DNA from 2 places in the Streptomyces sp. NPDC087428 genome. Region 2 is predicted to be linked to the other one. Evidence: riboswitches for the same ligand, from Rfam matches in the RefSeq annotation. Region 2 holds a riboswitch; the other holds the start of a gene.
What was found. A riboswitch is a leader RNA that binds a small molecule or an ion and turns the genes downstream of it on or off. The one in region 2 is predicted to bind cyclic di-AMP.
Positions count from the first base shown of each region.

Region 1: another riboswitch for cyclic di-AMP. It lies ahead of ACIO3R_RS28750 (M23 family metallopeptidase); the one in region 2 lies ahead of ACIO3R_RS14190 (transglycosylase family protein).

Region 1 is NZ_JBIUXR010000014.1:157,555-162,334, forward strand. Features, by position in the region: gene ACIO3R_RS28735 (GNAT family N-acetyltransferase) at 1-401, opposite strand, end outside; gene ACIO3R_RS28740 (HPr family phosphocarrier protein) at 585-866, shown strand; gene ACIO3R_RS28745 (GntR family transcriptional regulator) at 1,045-1,755, opposite strand; gene ACIO3R_RS28750 (M23 family metallopeptidase) at 1,930-2,772, opposite strand; cyclic di-AMP (ydaO/yuaA leader) riboswitch at 2,785-2,952, opposite strand; gene ACIO3R_RS28755 (M16 family metallopeptidase) at 3,166-4,548, opposite strand; gene ACIO3R_RS28760 (M16 family metallopeptidase) at 4,575-4,780, opposite strand, start outside.
Region 2 is NZ_JBIUXR010000006.1:104,601-109,380, reverse strand. Features, by position in the region: gene ACIO3R_RS14200 (cytochrome P450) at 1-978, shown strand, start outside; gene ACIO3R_RS14195 (transglycosylase family protein) at 1,084-2,028, shown strand; cyclic di-AMP (ydaO/yuaA leader) riboswitch at 2,341-2,512, shown strand; gene ACIO3R_RS14190 (transglycosylase family protein) at 2,517-3,254, shown strand; gene eno (phosphopyruvate hydratase) at 3,529-4,780, shown strand, end outside.

The DNA.
Region 1 (4,780 bases), on a different contig from region 2:
AGCGTGGAGGCGACGCCGCGGCCCTGATGCGCGTCCTGGACGAGGAAGGCGACCTCGGCCTCGTCCGCCGGGGCCGACGCGGGCCTGCCCGTGGCGTCGATCCGGTCGAAGCGGACCGTGGCGATGAACTCTCCGCCCACCGTGACGGCGAGTCCCACCCGGTCGACGTAGTCGTGGTGGGTGAAGCGGTGGACGTCCTTGGCGGAGAGCCGGGGGTAGGGAGCGAAGAAGCGGTAGTACTTCGACTCCGGGGACACCTGCTCGTAGAAGCTGACCAGCCGTTCGGCATCGTCCGTGGTGATCGGCCTGATCCGCGCGGTGCCGCCGTCGCGGAGCACCACGTCCGCCTCCCAGTGATCGGGGTAGACGTGATGCGGACTCTGCTCCGGAGAGGGCTCCATGGGCAAAGCCTACGGCTCTGTCAGCGGTCGCGTGGGGGGCGGGGCCGGGGCAGTCTGGGGGTGGCCGATCGACGGTACGGCCGGGCCCCGGCACCCACTCGACCGGGCCGCGGGTCGGCCGGAGCATCGGGCACTGCATGAGAGACTGGTCTAGACAACCATTGATTCGTGAAGGGCAGAACCATGGCTGAGCGCCGCGTCAACGTCGGTTGGGCCGAGGGCCTGCACGCCCGCCCCGCATCCATCTTCGTCCGTGCCGCCACGGCCTCCGGCATACCCGTGACGATCGCCAAGGCCGACGGCAACGCGGTGAACGCCGCGTCCATGCTCGCGGTGCTCGGGCTCGGCGCCCAGGGCGGCGAGGAGATCGTTCTCGCGTCCGACGCCGACGACGCCGAAGCCGCTCTGGACCGTCTGTCCAAGCTGGTCGCCGAGGGGCTCGACGAGCTTCCGGAGACCGTCTGACCCAGCGGTCACGACCGCCGGAATTCTTGCGAAAGAGCCGCGACACCCCCGACCGGGAGTCGCGGCTCTTTCGTGTGCGCGGGAATGACGGATCACCGATAAAGACCCGCGCATCGGAATTCAGGGCAGCAAGAACAAAGCCCCAATGAATGCCTGCTCTTTGTATACGGCCCCCTTGTTAATGCCGGCCGCTCGGGGTGTTTACGACATGTTGCGAAGTCCTCACCCGGCCGGCGCGGGGGATGGCGGCGGCGCCCGGCCGGTCGGGACGGCGCAGCCGGTGCGCGGCGGTGGCCCGCTCGGCATGCTGGGCGGCCAGCGCCCGCGCGCGTTCCGCGTCGCCGCGCGCCACGGCGTCCACGATGGCCCCGTGCTCGGCCCAGGAGTCGGCGGGGCGGGCCGGCTGGTCGACCGCGTACATCCAGGCGATCTTGTGCCGGAGCTGGGTGAGCAGTGCGATCAGGCCGGGGCTGCCGGAGGCCTGGGCCAGGGTCTCGTGGAACCAGCCGCCCAGTGACCGCAGGTCCTCGCCCTCGCCCCGGCGGGTCCGCTCCTGCCCCAGCCTGACCAGGCCGCGCAGCACCTTGAGGTGGGCGTCGGTGCGGCGCTGGGCGGCACGGGCCGCGCCGAGCGGCTCCAGCAGCATCCGGACCTCCAGGAGATCGGCGGCCTCCTGCTCGTCGGGCTCGGCGACGCAGGCCCCGGCATGCCTGCGGGTGACCACGAAGCCCTCGGACTCCAGGGTGCGCAGCGCTTCGCGCACCGGGACGCGGGAGACCCCGTAACGGCGTGCGAGCACCTCCTCGGTGAGTCGGCTGCCGCGCTCGAAGACACCGGAGACGATGTCGTCACGGATTGCCGTGCATACCGAATGCGCCGGAATGCGCATGTCCGAACCTCCGTCTTAATCCCCGCGGAACGCGGCCGATCGACGCCTGTCCTGTGACTCTATTGCAATGCGCTCGCATTTCCGATGCCGGGTGGAAATTCATGAATATCTTTTGGGTACGACGAAGGCCCCGGCGGGCTGCCGGGGCCTTTCACCGAGGTGCTTCGCCGTCGGTCAGACGGTGACGCCGTGGGCGCGCAGATAGGCGACCGGGTCCATGTCGGAGCCGTACGACGGCGTGGTCCGGGCCTCGAAGTGGAGGTGCGGTCCGGTGGAGTTGCCGGTGGAGCCGGAGAGGCCGATCCGCTGGCCCTGGCCGACGCCCTGGCCGACGGAGACGCCGATCGAGGAGAGGTGGCCGTACTGGGTGTACGTGCCGTCCGTCATCCGGAGCACGATGTTGTTGCCGTACGCGCCGCCCCAGCCGGCCTCGACGACCGTACCGGCGCCGACGGCGACGACGGAGCTGCCGGACGCGGCGTGGAAGTCGATGCCGGAGTGGCTGCCGGAGGACCAGAGGGAGCCGCCGGCCTGGTAGCCGGTGCTCACGTGGGAACCCGCGACGGGGAGCTGGAAGGTGCCCAGCCGGGCGCGCTCGGCGGAGCGGGCGGCACGCGCCTCGCTCGCGCGGGCCTCCTCGGCCCTGGCGGCGGCCTCGGCCTTCGCGGCAGCCCTGGCCCTGGCGTCGGCCTTCTTCTTGGCGTCCGCCTTCTTCTTCGCCTCGGCCTTCGCCCTGGCGTCCGCCTTCGCCTTCGCCTTCGCGGCGGCGTCGGCCTGGCGCTGCTGCGCGTCCGCCTGCGCGTCGATCCGGTCGGCCAGGTCGCCCTCGATGGCGATGACCTGGGAGAGCCCTGTCTCGTCGGCGTCGGGGGTCTCGGTGCCGGCGGCGAGGGCCGGGGAGGCCAGGGAGCCGATGACGCCGGTGGTGGCCAGGGTCGCGATGCCGACGGCCTTCGCGCCGCAGCGCGTCAGACGGCTCGGGGCACGGTGCTTCCCGGTGGCACGGGTGAACGCCATGAAGTGGCTGGTCCTTTCCTTCCCTCTCGCCTACCGGGTTAGCTGACGGGTTCGGAGCAGGAAGGTCTCCTACGGATCCCCCGGCCTCACCGAGGCATGGGCATCCGATTCACCCCAGGGACTGCGTGGGTCCCCGGCTCCCCCGGCTCGCGCCTGACGGGGACTCGGCGATGGCTGCCCGGTACGTCACGGATGCGGCATACGAGTGACGGACAGCCGGGCCGACGTTAAACGGGGGCACTTCCCCACACCAAACGGACAGGCGGATTTGTAGCGCATCCCACAGGGCAGACAGGCAACCTCTCCCGCAAAACTGGACAAAAGAGGAAGGCCCCGGCGGTCAGCGATCCACCAGGACCTTCCTTTTGTCCCGTTACCGGGGAGAGCGTCCGGTCAGCCGGTGACGACCGAGACCTCTCCGATGCCGAGAGCCCTCACGGGCTCCTCGATCTGCGCGGCGTCCCCGACGAGGACCGTGACCAGCCGGTCGCCCGGAAAGGCGTTGACCACGGCCGCCGTCGCCTCCACCGTGCCGGTGTCCGCGAGGCGCGCGTACAGCTGCGCCTGGTAGTCGTCCGGGAGGTGCTGCTCGACCTGGTCCGCGAGGGTCGCGGCGACGGAGGCCGCCGTCTCGAACTTCAGCGGTGCGACGCCCACGAGGTTCTGCACGGCCGTCTCGCGCTCGGCGTCCGTGAGGCCCTCCGCGGCCAGTGTCCGCAGCACCTTCCACAGGTCCTCCAGCGCCGGCCCGGTGGACTCCGTGTCCACCGAGCCGCTGATGGCGAGCATCGCGGCGCCCGTCGGCCCGGAGGCGGCGTCCCCGGCGGAGGAGCGCAGCACCTGGCCGAAGGCGCGCACGCCGTAGGTGTACCCCTTCTCCTCGCGCAGCACCCGGTCCAGGCGGGAGGTCAGCGTGCCGCCCAGGCAGTACGTGCCGAGCACCTGGGCGGGCCAGACGCTGTCGTGCCGGTCGGCGCCGATCCGGCCGAGGAGCAGCTGGGTCTGGACCGCTCCGGGGCGGTCCACGATCACCACCCGGCCGGTGTCGTCGGCGGTGATCGGCGGGACCGGGCGGGGCTCGGCCGTGTCGCCCGACCAGTCGCCGATGGTGTCGGCGAGCAGGGCGTCCAGGTCGATGCCGGTGAGGTCGCCGACGACCACGGCGGTCGCGGTGGACGGCCGGACGTGGGCGTCGTAGAAGGCGCGCACGGCGGCGGAGTCGATCCGCTCCACGGTCTTCTCGGTGCCCTGGCGCGGGCGCGACATGCGGGCCGTGGCCGGGAAGAGCTCCTTGGAGAGCTGCTTGGCGGCGCGCCGGGCGGGGTTCGCCTGCTCGTGGGGGATCTCGTCGAGCCGGTTGTTCACCAGCCGCTCGATCTCGCTGTCGGCGAAGGCCGGTGCCCGCAGGGCCTCCGCGACCAGGCCGAGCGCCTTGGCCAGCCGGGAGGCGGGAACCTCCAGGGAGACCCGGACGCCGGGGTGGTCGGCGTGGGCGTCCAGGGTGGCACCGCACCGCTCCAGCTCGGCGGCGAACTCCTCGGCGCTGCGCTTGTCGGTGCCCTCCGACAGGGCGCGCGACATGATCGTGGCCACCCCGTCCAGGCCCTCGGGCTCGGCGTCCAGCGGGGCTTCGAGGAAGATCTCGACGGCCACGACCTGCTGGCCGGGGCGGTGGCAGCGCAGCACCGTGAGGCCGTTGGGCAGGGCGCCGCGCTCGGGTGCGGGAAAGGCCCAGGGCCTGGCCTCTCCGGGGGCGGGCTGCGGGTGGTACTGCATCGAAACTCCAGTCGCGGCAGCGTCGGTCACTTGTCCGCTCCTTCGTGCGCGTCGGTGTCGTTGGCGGCGTCGGCGTCTTCCGCGGGCTCCGCGGACTCGACCGGCTCGTAGACCAGCACCGCCCGGTTGTCGGGCCGCAGCTGGGCCCTGGCGGCCGCCCGGACCTCCTCCGCGGTGACGTCGAGCACCCGGTGCACGGCGGTCAGGGCAAGCTGCGGGTCACCGAACAGCA
Region 2 (4,780 bases):
CGGCGTCTCGTCTCGAAGGCGTTCACGCCCCGGCGCATCGCGGAGTTCGAGCCGCGCGTGCAGGAGCTGACGGACCGCCTCATCGACTCCTTCATCGAGAAGGGGGAGGCGGACCTCATCCACGAGTTCGCCTTCCCCCTCCCCATCTACGCGATCTGCGACCTGCTCGGCGTCCCGCGCGAGGACCAGGACGACTTCCGGGACTGGGCGGGCATGATGATCCGCCACGGCGGCGGCCCCAGGGGCGGGGTGGCCCGTTCGGTGAAGAAGATGCGCGGCTATCTGCTCGAACTCATCCACCGCAAGCGCGAGAACCCAGGGGACGACCTGATCTCGGGACTGATCCGGGCGAGCGACGACGGCGAGCACCTGACCGAGAACGAGGCCGCCGCGATGGCCTTCATCCTCCTGTTCGCCGGCTTCGAGACGACAGTGAATCTGATCGGTAACGGCGTCCACACCCTGCTGGGCCACCCGGAGCAGCGCGAGCGGCTCCAGCGGTCCCTGGCGGCGGGGGAGACGGAGCTGCTCGCCACCGGTGTCGAGGAACTGCTGCGGTACGACGGTCCGGTGGAGCTGGCGACCTGGCGGTTCGCCACCGAGGCGCTGACGGTCGGCGGGCAGCGGGTCGCCGAGGGGGACCCCGTCCTCGTGGTGCTCGCGGCCGCCGACCGTGACCCCGGACGCTTCGGTGACCCGGACACGCTGGACCTCGCGCGGCGTGACAATCAGCACCTCGGCTACGGGCACGGCATCCATTACTGCCTGGGCGCACCGCTCGCCCGGCTGGAGGGCCAGGCAGCCCTCGCCACGCTGCTGAAACGCCTTCCGGACCTGCGACTCGCGGTGGAACCTGCCGATTTGCGCTGGCGTGGCGGGCTCATCATGCGTGGACTGCGGACGCTTCCGGTGGAGTTCACCCCCGGGCCCGCCCGTGGGTCCGCTCCCGGGGAAGGTGACACTCTGTCAACTCTGTGACTTTTACGTGATCTCCGCTGCATCGACTTGTGACACACGTTCGAGTCCCGCTAGGTTCACCGTTCGACTCACCCGTCACTCGTCAGTCACACGGAAGGCATTCCCATGGGCTCCGCGAACGGCAGACACCGTCGCCCTCGGCAGGCACCCGCGATCATCGTCGCCGCAGGCGTGACCGGCTCGGCCATTGCCATCCCGCTGCTCGGCGCGGCCGGTGCGCACGCCGCCGACGCCTCGACCTGGGACCGGGTCGCGGAGTGCGAGAGCGGTGGCATGTGGAGTGCCGACCTCAGCAACGGCTACTACGGCGGCCTGCAGTTCTCGCAGGAGGTCTGGAAGTCCTACGGCGGCGAGTCCTACGCCCCGCGGGCGGACCTCGCCAGCCGCTCGCAGCAGATCGCCGTGGCGGAGAAGGTCCTGGGCGACAAGGGGCCCAAGGCGTGGCCCAGCTGCGCCGTCATCTCCGGCCTCGCCACGGACGGGTCGCTGCCGGGCGTCGACCCGGGTGACGCTCCGTCCGCCGACGCGTCGGAGAGTGCGGATCCGGCCGCGAGTGCCGACCCGTCAGAGAGCGCCGACCCGGCGGACGACGCGTCCGAGGGCGCGACGAGGACCCCGTCGGACGACGCCACGGCCGACACCGCCGACAAGGACCGTACGCCGGACGCCCCCGCCTCCCCGTCCGCCACGCCCTCGGCATCCGGCTCCTCCGGTGCGACCGGCCCCTCGGACGCCCCGGGCGGGTCCTCCTCGGGCGGGGAGACGGGCGGCAGGCACCGCGGCGCGCCGGCCCCGGAGGGGACCGGCGGTGACCGGGACGCGGGGCGGCACGCCTCGCGCGGCGAGGCCGACGCACGGGACAAGGGCGCACCGGCTGCTGACGGTACGTACACCGTCCGGCCGGGCGACAACCTCTGGGCGATTGCTGACGCGCAGAAGCTGCCCGGCGGCTGGACCGGGCTGTACGAGGCCAACAAGGCGGCGGTCGGTTCCGACCCGGACCTCATCCTTCCTGGCCAGAGCCTCGATCTCGGCGTGAAGGCCGGATGAGGGCGGCCGCGGGAGCGGTCTGATCAACAACTGAAATCGCCTCAAATCCGGGGTACTTAAGAGGCCTATGTCCCACTTTTGACTAAGTGAGACATGGGTCTCTTCGTGTGAACTGGCGCATCTTGTCCGGGAGCTCCCTCCGCATCCCTTCCGACCTGCGCAAATGTATGTTTTTCAGATACAAGTAAGGGCTGTTTATCCGGTATGTCCCTCTTTGAATGTCGGGGTGGCGTGTGTTTACGGTCAGAACCGCTCGCACCGCGGGCCCCGTCGATCGTCACGCCGAATCCTGCCGTCGGTCGAAGGGAACAGACGCGTAAAGCGCCGTAGGCAGGAGCGGGGGACCCAGGTAAGTGCCGGGCTGGATCGTCGCGAGACGCATCAGGACCGGCTTGGGGTGAAGTCGTGCGCTAGGACGTGCGGCCGGGCAACTCACTTGGCCCGAACCCGACAGCTCACCTCGTAGGCGTCGGTGAGGAGAAGTCTCGATGCTGCTTAACAGCAAGGGCAACAAGCACCGCCGTCCGTCCAGGGCCGTCCGTATCGCCACGCTCGCCGGTGTGACCGGTGCCGCCATCGCCGTGCCGCTGATGGGTGCCACCGGCGCCTCCGCGGCCTCCGTCTCCACGTGGGACGCGGTCGCCCAGTGCGAGTCCGGCGGCAACTGGTCCATCAACACCGGCAACGGCTACTACGGCGGTCTGCAGTTCTCGCAGTCCAGCTGGGCCGCCGCCGGCGGTACGCAGTACGCGGCCCGCGCCGACCTGGCCAGCAAGTCCCAGCAGATCGCCGTGGCCGAGAAGCTCCTCGCCATGCAGGGACCGGGTGCCTGGGCCTGCGCCGGTGCCGGCAACCTGAGCAACGACGGTGTCGACCCGGGTGTCGACACCGCCTCCAAGACCGAGACCGCTCCGAAGCAGGAGTCGGCTCCGGCCCAGCAGGCCGAGCCGAAGAAGGCCGAGCGCACCGAGGCCCCCGCCACCAACCGCTCGGACCGCTCGACCGCCCCCGAGGCGGAGCAGAAGAAGACCGTCACCACCCCGACCGGCGAGAAGGTCAAGAAGGGTGACGGCGAGTACAAGGTCGTCACCGGCGACTCGCTGAGCCAGATCGCGGCCGACCACAACGTCAAGGGTGGCTGGGAGCAGCTGTTCAAGCTGAACAAGGACATCGTCACGGACGCCGACATGATCTTCCCGGGCCAGCAGCTCCACCTGGTGAAGTAGTTCAGCACTCTCCTCGCTGACCGCCCCGGCCCGGCCGCACCTCCCCCCGTGCGGCCGGGCCGGGGCTCACCGCTTTCCGTGTTGATTGTTCAACTGTTGTAGTTACTGACCAGTAAATTTCTGGCCGTTTGCCCTGCTGTGACCGCTCTTGGGTCCTTTTTCGTCCCAGGGGACGGGCGCGCGGCCGACTGACACGGCCGCGCCGGTTAGGCTCTTGTCGCAAGGCCAAAGTGACCCTGCACAACCAGCGTCATATCCCAGAAGGAGATGCCTCGTGCCGTCCATCGACGTCGTCGTAGCCCGGGAAATCCTCGACTCCCGGGGCAACCCCACGGTCGAGGTCGAGGTTGGCCTCGACGACGGCAGCACCGGCCGTGCTGCTGTTCCGTCCGGAGCCTCCACCGGTGCGTTCGAGGCCATTGAGCTTCGCGACGGTGACCCCAACCGCTACCACGGGAAGGGCGTCGAGAAGGCGGTCCTCGCCGTGATCGAGCAGATCGGCCCGGAGCTCGTCGGCTACGACGCGACCGAGCAGCGGCTGATCGACCAGGCCATGTTCGACCTGGACGCCACCGAGAACAAGGGCTCGCTCGGCGCCAACGCCATCCTCGGCGTCTCGCTCGCCGTCGCGCACGCCGCGTCCGAGGCCTCGGACCTGCCGCTGTTCCGCTACCTCGGTGGCCCGAACGCGCACCTGCTGCCCGTCCCGATGATGAACATCCTCAACGGTGGGTCGCACGCCGACTCCAACGTGGACATCCAGGAGTTCATGATCGCCCCGATCGGCGCGGAGTCCTTCTCCGAGGCCCTGCGCTGGGGCGCCGAGGTCTACCACACGCTGAAGAAGGTCCTGAAGACCAAGGGCCTGTCCACCGGTCTCGGTGACGAGGGCGGCTTCGCGCCGAACCTGGAGTCCAACCGCGCCGCGCTCGACCTCATCCTTGAGGCCATCAAGGAAGCCGGCTACGTCCCCGGCAAGGACATCGCGCTCGCGCTCGACGTCGCCGCGTCCGAGTTCTACAAGGACGGCACGTACGAGTTCGAGGGCAAGTCCCGCTCGGCCGCCGAGATGACCGAGTACTACGAGGAGCTCGTCGACGCGTACCCGCTGGTCTCCATCGAGGACCCGCTGTACGAGGACGACTGGGCCGGCTGGAAGGTCATCACCGACAAGCTCGGCGCCAAGGTGCAGATCGTCGGTGACGACCTCTTCGTCACCAACCCGGAGCGCCTGGCCCGCGGCATCGAGGAGGGCTCGGCCAACGCCCTGCTCGTCAAGGTCAACCAGATCGGTTCGCTGACCGAGACCCTGGACGCCGTCGAGCTGGCCCAGCGCAGCGGCTTCAAGTGCATGATGTCGCACCGTTCCGGCGAGACCGAGGACGTCACCATCGCCGACCTCGCGGTCGCCGTGAACTGCGGTCAGATCAAGACCGGCGCCCCGGCCCGCTCGGACCGTGTCGCCAAGTACAACCAGCTGCTGCGCATCGAGGAGATCCTCGACGACGCCGCGGTGTACGCGGGCC